One region of the Vibrio sp. 1288 genome, then DNA from elsewhere that is predicted to be linked to it. Evidence: predicted binding sites of a transcription regulator. Region 1 holds the regulator's gene; the other holds the start of a gene.

Region 1 (7,689 bases):
CTGCTGCGACACAACGGTCACGGAATCGCAGGTAAGACTCAACGTCAAAAAAGAACTGAGTAATAGCACGGTTTGCACCTGCATCTACCTTACGTTTTAGGTTCAATAAGTCAGACTGTGCGCTTTTAGCTTCAGGGTGAACCTCAGGGAATGCAGCAACGGAGATATCGAAATCGTGGCGTGATTTCAGCAGCTCAACCAAATCCGAGGCATACATATCAGGCGCACCGCCACCTGGAGGAATATCACCACGCAGAGCGACGATATTTTCAATACCATTGTTCCAATAATCATCGGCAATATTAATCAACTCTTCACGAGTCGCATCAATACAAGTGAGATGGGGAGCGGCAACCAATCCGGTTGTTGCTTTAATTTCTTTAATGATGGAGTGTGTTCTGTCACGCTCGCCGGAGTTCGCACCGTAAGTCACAGAAACAAATTTAGGTTGAAGCGTTTTAAGACGGTGCACTGAATTCCAAAGTGTTTCTTCCATCTTAGCGCTGCTTGGCGGAAAAAACTCAAACGATACATTGATGTTATCTGATAACTCAGCAATATTCTGGTTCAAGGCGTCGATATGGCCTGCGTGCGTATATCCCATCTTACTCTCCCTGCGGCACTCCGCCACGAAAACAAATCCTTAAAATCGACGTTTAGACGTCTATATGTCTACAGAATGTATTGAATACGATTTAATGTCAACCTTGTAATTATGAATTTTTCTCAAGTTAATAATGAAGATAGTTCAAGTTTCTACTTGAGCATCATCTCACCATTTTGCACGGGTTATGACTTCAGTATGGCACTGATAGGGGAATAAAAAACCCTGGATTAATTCCAGGGTTTTTAGGTCAATCGCAACTTTAAAATAAACCAGCCAATCGGTTGAGGTCGGATTGAATAGCGCCGGCTGTCACTTCTCTGCCAGCGCCTGGTCCTCGAATGACCAAAGGGTTATCTTTGTACCACTTGCTCTCTATGGCAAAAATGTTATCGCATGGCAATAAGTTGGCGAGCGCGTGCTCACGAGATAACGCTTCGACTCCCACCGTTGCTTTACCATTTTTTTCTAAACGCGCCACATAGCGAAGCACTTGATCGTTTCTCTGTGCTTTTGTCAGACGCTCTTGAAGTATTTCACTCAACAACGCTCCATTATCGAAGAAATCATCTAAGCTCAGTTCTCTTAATTCTTCTGGCACCAAAGACTCAACTTTAACGCTGTCTGGTTCTATATCTAGGCCCGATTCTCGAGCCAAGATGACTAACTTACGCATTACATCGGAGCCATCTAAATCAGAACGAGGGTCAGGTTCGGTTAACCCTTGCTGCCAAGCAAGATCGACTAAATCATTAAATGGCACAGAACCATCAAACTGTTGGAACAGCCATGATAACGTCCCCGAGAAAATACCCGATAGAGCGACGATTTCATCCCCACTTTCACGAAGATCTCGCACGGTATGGTTTATCGGTAACCCAGCACCAACCGTTGCGTTGTATAGCCAATGACGACCAATTTTAGCGAATGCATCTTGAACCTGATGGTAGTACTGGCTATCTGCGGAACCGGCCACTTTGTTAGCGGAAATCAAATGAATGCCTTGCTGTGCGATTTCTACGTAGCGCTGAGCCAACTCTTTACTCGCGGTAACATCAAGCACGACTGCTTCATCATAGCTTTTAAGCGCTCCCAAACGTGCCAGCCAATCCCCATTGTTTGCTATGCTTTCATCATCAAATCGTTCAGCAACACTCGCCGCCTCAATACCTTGCTCATCGAACCAATAGGTTTGGCTATCCACAACCGCGACAAGATCAAAGCTCATACCATGACGTTTTTCGAGCTCACTTTTTTGCGTAGCAAATAAATTTAGCCAACTAGAACCAATATTACCCTTGCCACATAAAGCCACTGCCACGCGTTTTTGCGCTTGGAACAACTGGCTATGAATCGTTTGAACCAACGCCTCGGTATCAGTACGGCGCAAAACAGCGACTAGGCTCAGCCCTGAGTCTGTTTCAGAGATAAATTCTACCGGAGAGTGCTTTAGCTTCTGATAAAAGCCAAAGCAATGATTGGCGTTTTTCGTAACGCCTGCACCTACCGCAGCTAAGAGCGAGTAACCTTCTTTTAGCTTAATTTCAGCCTCTACCGCAAGCTCTTGCAAGTGTTTCAATGCACCACCGGCGATTTCTGCGGTGTAAGCCAAGCGTAGCGTGTGCTGATCGGATTGAGCTTCAAATGCCAGTGGCTCTAATTGCGCGCGCTGCAACGCTTGTAATACATCACTCTGTGTTTTTTCGAAGTCGTGCCCATGCATGAAAGACAACTGCACCAATAAAACATCATCCAGTGAAGTAATAATTTTAGCGCCACGACCAGATGCCAATACACGCTCAATACGAGTAGAACCCGACTCTGGCAGATAGCTACACTTGAGATTAAGGTCCATGGTACTTTGCGCCACAGGCTGAAGCGTACGACTGTGTAGCACTGGGGCAGCTAAGCGAGCAAGTTCACTGGCTTCATCCAATCGAAGTAACGGTAATAAACAAGCGTCAGACACCAAACGTGGATCGGCACTATAAACACCAGCAACATCACTCCAAATCGTGACAGTACTGACTTCAGCAAGCGCGCCTATGACCGTTGCAGAATAGTCAGAGCCGTTACGACCAAGTAGAATGGTTTCTCCTGCCTCGTTCTGAGCCATAAAGCCAGTAATTACCACACGTTTATGGTTATGCTGCGCGAGGACCTCTTTAATTAAAGGGTATGAACGAGCGCGATCAACCTCTGGTTGAGTTCCCGCTTCTGCACGTAAAAACGCTCGTGCATCTTGTGCAACCGCAGGGATAGAACGTTGAGATAATAACGCGGCCAATAGGCGAGCAGACCATACTTCTCCGTGCCCCAGTACCGCGGCTTTTTGCGCATTAGTGAGTGGTGCAGTCAGCTCCGAGAGAGTACTGAACTCATCATGTAATAAAGCTAACAGCTCTTCTTTTGCTTCACTCTCCAACAAGCTTTCTATTAGCTCAGTTTGGAACTGTCTCAAGCTTTGAAGCGCTTCATGCGCAATTCGGCCATCTTTATTTAACCCTTCCAAAAACTCAATCAAGCGGTTAGTGGTTTTTCCTGCAGCAGAGACGACCACCAGATCATTTTCTGTCGAATACTCCTTGAGAATACCCACAACGCGTAAGTAGCATTCTGGGTTTGCTAAGCTACTGCCACCAAACTTATGCAGCTGACGTTGTACAGTCATTGTTATTGTCTCCTATTACTGGGTAGCTTTAGCGAACGCTTGTTCTAAATCTGTGATGAGGTCTTGTGCATCTTCCAAACCGACAGACAAACGCAATAGTTGATGAGAGACCCCAGCCTCCGCCAGTGCCTCCTCACCCATTGCACGGTGCGTCATGGATGCTGGGTGGCAAATCAAACTTTCTACACCACCTAATGACTCTGCTAATGAAAACAGTTGGAGCTCTTTCACAAACACCTTTAACTGTTCAAACGAACCAGCAAACTCAAAACTCAACATAGAGCCAAAGCCCGTTTGCTGCTTTTTAGCGATGTCATGACCTGGATGTTCCGGCAGGCTTGGATGATAGATAGTTTTAACTAACACTTGTTTCTGTAGGTAAGCCAGTACCTGCTGTGAGCTCTCTTCATGTACTCGCATACGAGCACCAAGCGTACGAATACCTCGCAGCGTCATGTAACTATCGAAAGGTGTGCCCGTTGCACCAATACAATTGCCCCACCATGCAAGCTCTTCTGCATGCGCTTCTGTGTTGGTGATGATTACCCCACCAATTACGTCCGAATGACCGTTGATGTACTTTGTTGTGGAGTGGATAACAAAATCCGCACCTAGCTCTAAAGGTTTTTGGTACACGGGTGTCAAAAAGGTATTGTCCACCGCAACTAACGCGCCGATTTGTTTCGCTTTTTCACAAGTAGCTGCAATATCCACTACGCGAACCAGAGGGTTTGACGGAGTTTCTAGCAAAATGAGTTTTGGTTTTTGTGCCAATGCAGCATCTAAAGCCTGTTCGTCTGATTGATCGACAAACTGAACCTTAAAATCGCCTTTGTTAGCTCGGGTATTAAAAAGACGATAGGTACCACCATAACAATCGTGAGGAGCAATAATGAGATCATCTGGGCCGAGAAAAGCGGAAACCCATAAATTTAATGCCGACGTACCACAGTTAGTAACAACCGCTCCTTTTCCAGACTCGAGTTCAGATAGCGCACTTTCCAACAGTCCGCGGTTTGGATTACCAGATCGTGTGTAATCATACTTGGGCACTTCACCAAAAGCAGGAAAACCATAGTTAGTGGAAAGATAAATAGGTGGAACGACAGCATGATATTGGCTGTCTGATTCAATACCAGTGCGTACTGCAATGGTCGCAGGTTTGCGAGTGCTCATGGGTGTATCCTTTCACGGGTAATGACTTCTAAATAGGAATGCGCTATATCTAATGAGTAACATAAAGTGATCAACACGCTTCCTTTGCTGTTATGTTCACTTTACTCGTCAAAAAATGAGACGTCAACACTTCTAGACGTCTATATGTCTTTGCTTATGGCGGTAAATGCAGCTAAAATCAGCACCTAAATTATTTTTAACCGATTACATAAATGAAGGTGTGCAATGGCTGACTGGAATGGCGAATACATTAGCCCATATGCAGAGCACGGCAAAAAAAGCGAACAAGTAAAAAAAATTACCGTCTCTATCCCGCTAAAAGTTTTAAAGGTGCTAACTGATGAGCGTACTCGCCGTCAGATCAATAACTTACGCCATGCAACCAATAGCGAATTGCTATGCGAGGCATTTTTGCACGCGTACACAGGTCAGCCACTTCCGACAGATGAAGACCTTCGTAAAGACCGTCCTGATGATATTCCAACAGAAGTAAAAGCGCTGATGACGGAAATGGGCATCGAATTTGAGTCATTCGACGAAGAATAAAAAAGCCTGATAAGAGGTTTCAGGTAATAACTCTTGCCTCGAGCCAAATGAATGACATAAAAAATGGGACGCAATAGCGTCCCATTTTTTATGTATCACATCTGAAAGATATATTACTCTGCCATGTAGTTTTCAGGCATCTCGATACGAGCTACACCTGAATTAACCGCCGCCTGAGCGACCGCTTTTGCAACACGTGGTAGCAAACGTGAATCCATTGGTTTTGGAATAATATAGTCCGCACCAAACTCTAGCTTATCAACACCTGCAGCCTTCAATACGGCTTCAGGTACAGGCTCTTTTGCTAGCTCACGAATCGCCTCAACGGCTGCAAGTTTCATTTCATCATTGATTTCACTTGCACGCACATCAAGAGCACCGCGGAAAATGAATGGGAAACACAATACGTTGTTAACTTGGTTAGGATAATCACTACGGCCAGTACCCATGATCAAGTCATCACGAACTGCGTGAGCAAGTTCCGGCTTGATTTCAGGATCCGGGTTAGAACATGCGAATACGATTGGCTTATCTGCCATCAACTTCAACGCTTCCGCTGGCAATAGGTTTGGACCAGATACACCTAGGAACAGATCTGCACCTTCAATCACGTCTTCTAGTGTGCGCTTATCTGTATTGTTCGCAAATAGCTGCTTATATTCATTAAGATCATCACGACGAGTGTGAATCACACCTTTGCGATCTAGCATGTAGATTTTTTCGCGCATTGCGCCGCATTTGATCAGAAGCTCCATACACGCTACAGCGGCAGCGCCAGCGCCAAGACAAACAATTGTTGAATCTTCAAGTTTCTTACCTTGAAGTTCGATTGCATTCAGCATACCCGCTGCCGTTACAATAGCAGTACCATGTTGATCATCGTGGAATACTGGTACATCACAACGTTCAATCAGACGCTTTTCAATCTCAAAACAGTCTGGTGCTTTAATATCTTCAAGGTTGATACCGCCAAAAGTGTCTGCAATGCTCGCAACAGTATCAACAAATTCATCGATCGTGCGGTGCTTAACTTCAATATCAATAGAGTCAAGACCTGCAAAACGCTTAAACAGTAACGCTTTACCTTCCATCACTGGCTTAGATGCAAGTGGACCTAGGTTACCTAGACCTAGAATAGCGGTACCGTTAGAAATAACAGCAACCATGTTCCCTTTTGCAGTGTACTTGTACACGTTATCCGGGTTTTGTGCGATTTCACGCACTGGCTCTGCAACACCAGGGCTATATGCAAGGGCAAGATCACCCGCCGTTTCCGCAGGCTTTGTCAGTTCGACAGCAATCTTTCCTGGAGTTGGATAAGCATGGTAATCCAATGCTTTTTGGCGATGTTCTTCTTCTGGAGTGGCTGCTTGGTGGTTGTCTTCAGACATGGACGTTTCTCTTTTTTATTTTTAGGTAAGGGGGCATAAATTCTATCGGATAGAAATCAAACTTCATAGGCAAGATTGCGAGCAATATCCTTAAAAAGCCGATAATAAAAGAGATTAGACCAGATAACGGGGTTAAGCACCCGATTTTCGAGTCAGGTGCTCTTTCTTCTTACTATTATTGGAGTATGCAAACTTAGAAAGTATCGTTACTCTTCGTCCACGTATTGCGCTTGGAGATAATTCTCAATACCAGACATTTCAATCAAGCCAAGTTGCGTCTCTAGCCAATCAACATGTTCTTCTTCATCTTCAAGAATATCTTGGAAGAGATCTCGAGACACATAATCTCGAATGTCTTCAGCGTAGGCAATCGCATCTTTTAAATCTGGAATAGCCGCCATTTCAAGCTTTAAGTCACACTCGAGCATTTCCTTGGTATCTTCACCAATCATCAACTTACCTAAATCTTGTAGGTTCGGTAGGCCTTCAAGGAACAAAATACGCTCAATTAGATGATCGGCATGCTTCATCTCATCGATAGATTCGTGATATTCCTTGTCTGCTAGGTGCTTTAAGCCCCAGTCTTTATACATTCGGGCGTGAAGAAAATACTGATTAATAGCGACGAGCTCGTTACCGAGCACTTTATTGAGATGTTGAATGATGATTGGATCGCCTTTCATGACAAAACCCTCCTCTTTGGCTTCATTTAAATGTAGAAGCAAATGAGAAGGTGTCAAAATGTAAGGCAAATAATTACTGCATACTTACAGCAATTAGCTGGCTTGTTTAAATTCCGTGTAACTAGTTTCCGCTAAAATTTCCTTGGCCTGTCTGATGCACTTACCACATTGGCTGCCCAATGCCGTGCACTTTTTGATTCCTTTAATATCTGTTACGCCTTCATCTATCGCCAACTTCCTAATTTTTTTGTCGGAGACACCATGGCAAAGACAAACGTACATACTCAAAAAACCTATAAAACTAATCTGTGACAAACAATATAAACAAGAATAGTTCTTGTTACCAGTCGCATTATGGTGTCCGCTCAGAATATTTGGTTATAACGATTTTACCGCTGCAGGAAAAGATCAAAGGGTTAAGAGGGGTGAGTAAAAGCGTTAAGAAACAAAGCCGGTAAAACTCTGTTTTTAAATCGAAAAAGTGACGTCTTTTATTTCAACACTTATAACTAAATGTAATCTAGAAATGAAAAAGGGAAGCCTAAGCTTCCCTTTTCGATGCGCTTTCTTCAAAAAGAAGAACAGTGCAAGATTTCGTTTAATTCGTTATGAATTAGT
Region 2 (7,689 bases), on a different contig from region 1:
GTAATACAGTTTGAGTTATTCGCCTTTTACTCGACGTTCAATCGCATCCATCAGCTTGCCTGTGATTGAGATATCAAAAGCTGCTTCAATTTCGCGAATACAGGTTGGACTGGTGACGTTGATCTCTGTTAGCTTGTCGCCAATTACGTCAAGGCCAACAAAGATAAGGCCTTTTTCTTTCAGTGTCGGAGCAACGGTTTGCGCAATTTTGAGGTCGGTTTCGCTTAGCGGACGAGCTTCACCAGTACCACCAGCGGCTAGGTTGCCGCGCGTTTCGCCTTTAGCAGGAATGCGTGCTAGACAGTAAGGCATAGGTTCGCCATCTACCACTAGGATACGTTTGTCACCGTTGCTGATGTCTGGCACGAAGGTTTGTGCCATTGCGTAGTTTTGACCGTGGTTAGTCAATGTCTCGATGATTACAGAGACGTTTGGATCGTTTTCTTTTACACGGAAGATGGACGCGCCACCCATACCATCAAGCGGTTTCAGGATGACATCACCATGTTTTTCACGAAATTCTTTAATTTTTTCTGCTTTTCGCGTCACGATCGTTGTAGGTGTCAGCTCTGGGAACCATGCTGTAAACAGCTTTTCGTTACAATCACGTAAGCTTTGAGGCTTGTTAACGATCAGTGCACCCTGTTCTTCTGCACGCTCAAGGATGTAAGTCGCGTAGATGTATTCAGTATCAAACGGAGGATCTTTACGCATTAGCACCGCGTCTAGCTCAGACAGTTTGATAGTTTGCTCTGATTTGAACTCGTACCAACCGTTTGGATCTTCTTTTAGTTCTACCACTTTAGTATCTGCAATGGCAACGCCTTGATCGAGATGCAGATCATTCATTTCCATGTAGTGGATTTCATAGCCGCGTCGTTGCGCTTCAAGCATCATGGCAAAGCTAGAGTCTTTTTTGATGTTAATGGACGAGATTGGGTCCATTACGATACCGAGTTTGATCATTATTTTTCTCCGTTTAACCAAGATCGCCGAAACGAACTTGTAAGGCTGTAATTGCTGTCAGAGCCGCTGTTTCGGTACGCAGAACGCGAGGGCCGAGTAGCGTTTCTTCAAATTGGTATTCTCGAGTCATCTCGATTTCTTCAGACGATAAACCGCCTTCAGGACCGATCAGTAGGCGCACTTTTTCAACCGGGGTTGGCAAAGTGTTGATTGAGTATTTAGCACGAGGGTGAAGGTTAAGCTTTAAACCATCGTACTCTTCTTTACACCACTCTTCCAAGCTCATAATTGGACGAATTTCGGGCACGACATTACGCCCACATTGCTCACAGGCACTGATGGCGATTTTCTGCCATTGCGCGAGTTTTTTCTCAAAACGCTTTTGGTCAAGCTTGACACCACAACGTTCAGAAATCAGAGGAGTGATGGTATTGACGCCAAGTTCAACAGACTTTTGGATGGTGAACTCCATCTTATCGCCACGTGAAATGACTTGACCAAGGTGCAGATCTAAAGGGGATTCAATACTGTTTTCTACGCGCTCGGTGATGTTAACCAAAACTGATTTCTTGCTGACTTCACTGATAACCGCTGGGAACTCTGCGCCACTGCCGTCAAAAAGGAGAACGTCTTGGCCTTCTTTCATGCGCAAAACACGACCGATATGGCCTGCTGCGTCGTCACTTAAAGCAAGTGAGCCAAGTTGATGAATGGATTCTGGATGATAAATTCGAGGGGTACGCATGAGATTTCCAGCAAGAGAATAAACTTAAACCCTAACATGGATGCTTTGCACCGAAAAAACAAGGGGCAAGAAGCGTTTCAATATCAGTAATTGAAACGCTTCGAGGTCGGAGGTTACAGTGCGCGGCAGGCTTCTTGAACAAATGGGTTGTGATTGCCCTGTACTTTTGCAATGCGCTCGTCACGCTCACATTCCCATTTATCGACAGGATAGGTTTTGTTCCAAGCACTCATTAATTGCGTTTGCTGCTTCGACAGTTTGAAACCGTACTCTTTGCTCATGTATAGATAGGTACGAGCAATTGAGCCACGCGCACGGTCTGGTGGCATGACTTTACGCTGCTTAAAGTTCACTTGCATCTCACAGCGACCATAACTCACGCCATCCATACCGTTCCATTGGCTGAAGTTGTAGTTCGAACGGTCACCGTTTACTTCACCAATAGCAGGAGTTAGGTTGTGCAAGTCTGCTTCCATCAAACGAAAAGTTTTGTCTTTTTTCTTACAGTTTTTACGTCCGCCATCTTGCCAGCATTGACGCTGGTGGCCAAATTGCCACGCAGGAACAACGTGCTCCCATTCGATTCGTGCAGCCCGTTTTTCTTGTTTACGGACTTGGTAACCGCAAGAGGCTAAATCGGGTGAGCCTTTCTTGCCTTGCCATTGAATGTTACAGCCACAGTAGAAGCTTGTTGGGTGGTCTTGATAAATTTTGACCGCCTCACGTTTGGCTGCAGAGAATGAGCTCGGTGGCGCGGCAATCGCAGTGCTAGAAAGCGCGATAAGCAACAGAGAGAATAAGTATTTCATGATAAAAGTCTTTATAAAGTATGACTTTATTCATGATAACACGCATAAAATAGCTTTAGTGATGAGTAAGTTAACAATAAGTGGCGAAGGGAAGGTTTTGATCAACTCGATCTTTATTTTGGGAACGCAAGTAACACTATGAGGTAAGGGCTACGATAACTGAATACCGGTGAAGTTAAGTGGTTGGCGGCATTTTTGACAAGAGTACGTCGCCTCTTTGCGCAGCACTTTATTATGACGGCGAATCGATAGAGGGTAGGTCATACAACCACAACGATACTCAAAGGTTTTACCTTGAACGGATTTTACTTCAAAGCTGTGAGTGGTTTTGGCTGGTACGTTAAATACGGCTTCCATGACGCCTTTCCATTCTTTACCGTGAGGCCTAACTCGCCCGTAAACCTGATAAGTAATCAGGTGTGCTACTTCATGAGGAATGACTTCATCTAAGAATGCTTGGGTGTTTTCGCGAAATAAAACAGGGTTTAGGCGTACTTGATTTAATTGAAGGTAGGCTTTTCCTGCCGCTTTCCCACGGACGTCGAAGGTGATTGTTGGAATCGGGAAAGAACGTTTGAAAGCTTGTTCCGCCATCGCGATACAGCCCGCCATCACTTGCTTGGCTTTATAGCTGAGTTCTATATCCACAATTCACCTCGATAAATCAAATAAAAAAGCCCCCGCATTTGCGAGGGCCAGATCATAGCATCAGTTAATTATGGTGTGTGTTTTTTCTTGATGGTGGCATGGTAAGCGTGCCATGTACCGTAGCCTAGAATTGGCATGGTAAACAACATTCCGATCCCGTAGGTCGCAAAGCCGATAAGAATACCGCCACAGATGATCGCTGCCCAAACAATCATTGCTGGAATGTTGGATTTCACTGCATTAAAGCTGGTAAATACAGCGGTCATCATGTCTACGCGACGCTCCATCATGAGCGGAATAGAAAAGGCTGAAATGCTAAACACCACACAAGCCAAAACAAAGCCAACTAAAGAGCCGATGACAAGGAAGGGTAGGAACTCACTTAAAGGTGCCCCTTGAACAGAAGGGTAGAGCGCATGAAGTAGAGCGGCAATGCGCATCCAAAATATCATACACACTGCGAGTAACACGGCGAACGCCCATTGAGATGTTGAGTTACGACCGATCGCTTTCATTGAATGGAGCAAGCTTGCTTTGTGTCCGCGCTCTCTCTCCCAACTGGCATCATACAAGCCCAGCGCGAGAAACGGACCGATTAACATGTAAACAATCAAACTGGGCATGACGACCAAGTGTGTGCCTTGCCACTGTACGAGCAAAACAATGCCTATCGCAGCTGCCATAAAACAGATGCCATAGAAAGCACTAATAAGTGGCATTCGCACGAAATCATGCAGACCTAATGCTAGCCAATGAAAAGGTGCAGAAAGATTGACCGTATTGCACGGTATGGTTCTGGCGTATTCGTTGTCTGGCACTTCCTTTCGCTTGTTGTGGAAGTCCGATGGATTAACAGTTCGAGGCATAACTCCTCCTTGATTTATTCCCACATTATCCGCTTATACCAACTGACAGCGGTTTTTGTTCAGTCAAACTTGAAGCGACTTTTTCAAGTTTACATCTGAGCATTGGCTTAGTTTGGTATCGGCCATAAAGATGCCTGACTCATGTCTTTACTTAAGTGTTGCTTCCACAGTCGCCAGCATCCGACGTCTCTATTTAAATTGGAGTTAACAATATTTTAACTATTGGCGGAGATGGGATAATTTACAAATAATTGCTTAAAATTTATTCGGTATAAAAATGAGGGAGAAACAGGACTGCTTTGTGGGGCAGGGCGGTATGAGCCGAAATGGCTGGATAAAAGTTGCTGAAAATAAAAAGCCCCCGCCATAGGCGAGGGCTTGATTGATTCTTGCTTGGCTTGATTATTTGATGCCAGCGAAATCGCGTAGAAGTGCAGCTTTGTCTGTCGCTTCCCACGGGAATTCTTCACGACCGAAGTGACCGTAAGCCGCTGTCTTCTTGTAGATAGGTTGAAGAAGGTTAAGCATTTCTTGTAGACCGTATGGACGTAGGTCGAAGAATTGACGAACCGCTTCAATGATGATGTCGTGAGATACTTTCTCAGTACCGAACGTTTCCACCATGATAGACGTTGGATCAGCAACACCGATTGCGTAAGAAAGTTGGATCTCACAACGGTCAGCCATGCCTGCCGCTACGATGTTTTTCGCTACGTAGCGTGCTGCGTATGCTGCACTACGGTCAACTTTTGATGGATCTTTACCAGAAAACGCACCGCCACCGTGACGAGCTGCGCCGCCGTAGGTATCTACGATGATCTTACGACCAGTTAGGCCACAGTCACCCATAGGACCACCGATTACGAAGCGACCGGTTGGGTTAATGAAGAAGTTTGTTTCTTTGTTGATCCACTCAGAAGGTAGCACTGGCTTAATGATCTCTTCCATTACCGCTTCACGCAGGTCTGAAGTTGAGATTGAGTCACAGTGTTGAGTTGAAAGAACAACCGCGTCGATACCAACGATGTTACCTTGATCGTATTGGAATGTTACCTGAGATTTTGCATCAGGACGCAACCAAGGTAGTGTGCCGTTTTTACGAACTTCTGCTTGCTTTTGAACAAGACGGTGAGAGTAAGTAATTGGCGCTGGCATTAGTACTTCAGTTTCGTTACAAGCGTAACCAAACATGATGCCTTGGTCGCCTGCACCTTGTTCTTTAGGGTCAGCTTTATCAACACCTTGGTTGATATCTGGCGACTGTTTACCGATTGTGTTTAGTACCGCACAAGAATCTGCGTCAAAGCCCATATCTGAATGTACGTAGCCGATTTCACGAACGGTTTCACGAGTTAACTCTTCGATGTCTACCCATGCTGAAGTCGTGATTTCACCACCCACCATTACCATACCGGTTTTAACGTAAGTCTCACATGCAACACGAGCCTTTGGATCTTGCTCTAGAATCGCGTCAAGAACCGCATCAGAAATCTGGTCTGCAATTTTATCTGGATGACCTTCTGATACTGACTCAGAAGTAAACAGGTGCTTAGCCATGTTAGCTCCACTATATCTGGTTTAAAACTGGGGAATGATAAACTCTCCAGCGCAAATTAATACTAATTTTTGTAGGTGTATCTACATCTAGACGTCTATTCTAAATTTGATTGCTCGAATTACAAGCTCTTTTTTGGTTTTTGTTATAACCAAACGTTTGCCTGATTTATTGATAATTTTAAGAACTTCGAACGATTTGGCGCGAAAGGTGCAATATTTGTGAGGTTTTGGACTGGAAAACGTTTGCACACCCAACAGGGCTTTGAGAGAATTATGACCTACTTTTCGTTTCGCTTAATGTACTCAGGAGCAGACATGTCGTCTCGTAAACATCTTGCCAATGCAATTCGTGCTCTAAGCATGGATGGTGTTCAACAAGCTAACTCAGGCCACCCAGGCGCACCAATGGGTATGGCTGATATCGCTGAAGTTCTTTGGCGCTCTCACCTAAACCATAACCCTTCAAACCCAGAGTGGGCCGACCGCGATCGCTTTGTGCTGTCAAACGGTCATGGGTCAATGCTTATTTACTCTCTACTGCACTTAAGCGGTTACGAGCTATCTATTGACGATCTGAAAAACTTCCGTCAATTGCACTCAAAAACCCCAGGTCACCCAGAGTACGGCTACGCGCCTGGTATCGAGACAACAACGGGTCCTCTAGGTCAAGGCATCACTAACGCTGTTGGTATGGCGATCGCAGAGAAAGCACTAGCGGCACAGTTCAACAAAGAAGGTCACGATATCGTTGACCACTTTACGTATGTGTTCATGGGTGACGGCTGTCTAATGGAAGGCATCTCGCATGAAGCATGCTCTCTTGCAGGTACTCTTGGTCTAGGCAAGCTGATTGCATTCTGGGATGACAACGGCATCTCTATCGACGGTCACGTTGAAGGTTGGTTCTCTGACGATACACCTAAGCGTTTTGAAGCGTACGGCTGGCATGTAATCCCAGCAGTCGATGGTCACGACTCAGACGCGATCAACGCAGCAATTGAAGCAGCAAAAGCGGACCCACGTCCTACGCTTATCTGTACCAAAACAATTATCGGTTTCGGTTCTCCTAACAAGTCTGGTTCGCACGACTGTCACGGTGCACCACTAGGTCACGATGAAATCCAAGCGGCTCGCGAATACCTAGGTTGGGAGTACGGCCCATTTGAGATCCCGGCAGATGTTTACGCTGAGTGGGATGCAAAAGAAGCGGGCGCCGCGAAAGAAGCAGCTTGGAATGAAAAATTCGAAGCATACGCTGCAGCTTACCCTGCAGAAGCGGCAGAGCTTAAACGTCGTCTAAACGGCGAACTTCCTGCACAGTGGGAAGAAAAAGCGAACCAAATCATTGCCGATCTTCAAGCAAATCCAGCGAACATTGCATCACGTAAAGCATCGCAAAATGCACTAGAAGCGTTTGGTCAAATGCTTCCTGAGTTTATGGGTGGTTCTGCTGACCTAGCGCCTTCTAACCTGACCATGTGGTCTGGTTCTAAGTCTCTAGAAATGGAGGACTTCTCTGGCAACTACATCCACTACGGTGTGCGTGAATTCGGTATGACCGCTATCATCAACGGTATCGCATTGCACGGTGGTTTCGTTCCTTACGGCGCAACATTCCTAATGTTCATGGAATACGCTCGTAACGCAATGCGTATGGCTGCGCTGATGAAAATTCAGAACATCCAAGTTTACACGCATGATTCGATCGGTCTTGGCGAAGATGGCCCAACTCACCAACCTGTTGAGCAAATGGCGTCTCTACGTGTAACTCCAAACATGAGCACATGGCGCCCATGTGACCAAGTTGAGTCTGCAGTTGCATGGAAACTAGCGATTGAACGTAAAGATGCACCAACTGCACTTATCTTCTCTCGTCAAAACCTAGCGCAACAAGAGCGTACTGCTGAACAAGTCGCAGACATCGCGAAAGGTGCTTACATCCTGAAAGATAGCGAAGGTAAGCCTGAGCTAATCCTTATCGCAACAGGTTCTGAGGTTGAGCTTGCAGTGAAAGCCGCTGAGCAACTAACTTCAGAAGGCAAGAAAGTACGCGTTGTTTCAATGCCATCAACAGATGCTTTCGACAAACAAGACGCCG

The links. The regulator MetJ, encoded in region 1, represses methionine synthesis genes. The targets are predictions, from matches to a motif close to TTAGACNTNTANANGTCTAA.
Region 2: a site for MetJ is predicted at 5,671-5,690, ahead of metK (methionine adenosyltransferase). Genes of this name have one in related genera too.

Annotation. Positions count from the first base shown of each region.
Region 1 is NZ_JAWPOX010000044.1:67-7,755, reverse strand. Features, by position in the region: gene metF (methylenetetrahydrofolate reductase) at 1-604, opposite strand, end outside; gene R8O11_RS22060 (bifunctional aspartate kinase/homoserine dehydrogenase II) at 867-3,275, opposite strand; gene R8O11_RS22055 (O-succinylhomoserine (thiol)-lyase) at 3,291-4,451, opposite strand; gene metJ (met regulon transcriptional regulator MetJ) at 4,677-4,997, shown strand; gene R8O11_RS22045 (malic enzyme-like NAD(P)-binding protein) at 5,111-6,388, opposite strand; gene bfr (bacterioferritin) at 6,595-7,071, opposite strand; gene R8O11_RS22035 ((2Fe-2S)-binding protein) at 7,165-7,353, opposite strand; partial or broken gene R8O11_RS22030 (elongation factor Tu) at 7,685-7,689, opposite strand, start outside.
Region 2 is NZ_JAWPOX010000021.1:63,618-71,306, reverse strand. Features, by position in the region: gene gshB (glutathione synthase) at 16-966, opposite strand; gene rsmE (16S rRNA (uracil(1498)-N(3))-methyltransferase) at 980-1,711, opposite strand; gene endA (deoxyribonuclease I) at 1,825-2,520, opposite strand; gene R8O11_RS16155 (SprT family zinc-dependent metalloprotease) at 2,671-3,168, opposite strand; gene R8O11_RS16150 (DUF2189 domain-containing protein) at 3,237-4,034, opposite strand; gene metK (methionine adenosyltransferase) at 4,437-5,591, opposite strand; gene tkt (transketolase) at 5,907-7,689, shown strand, end outside.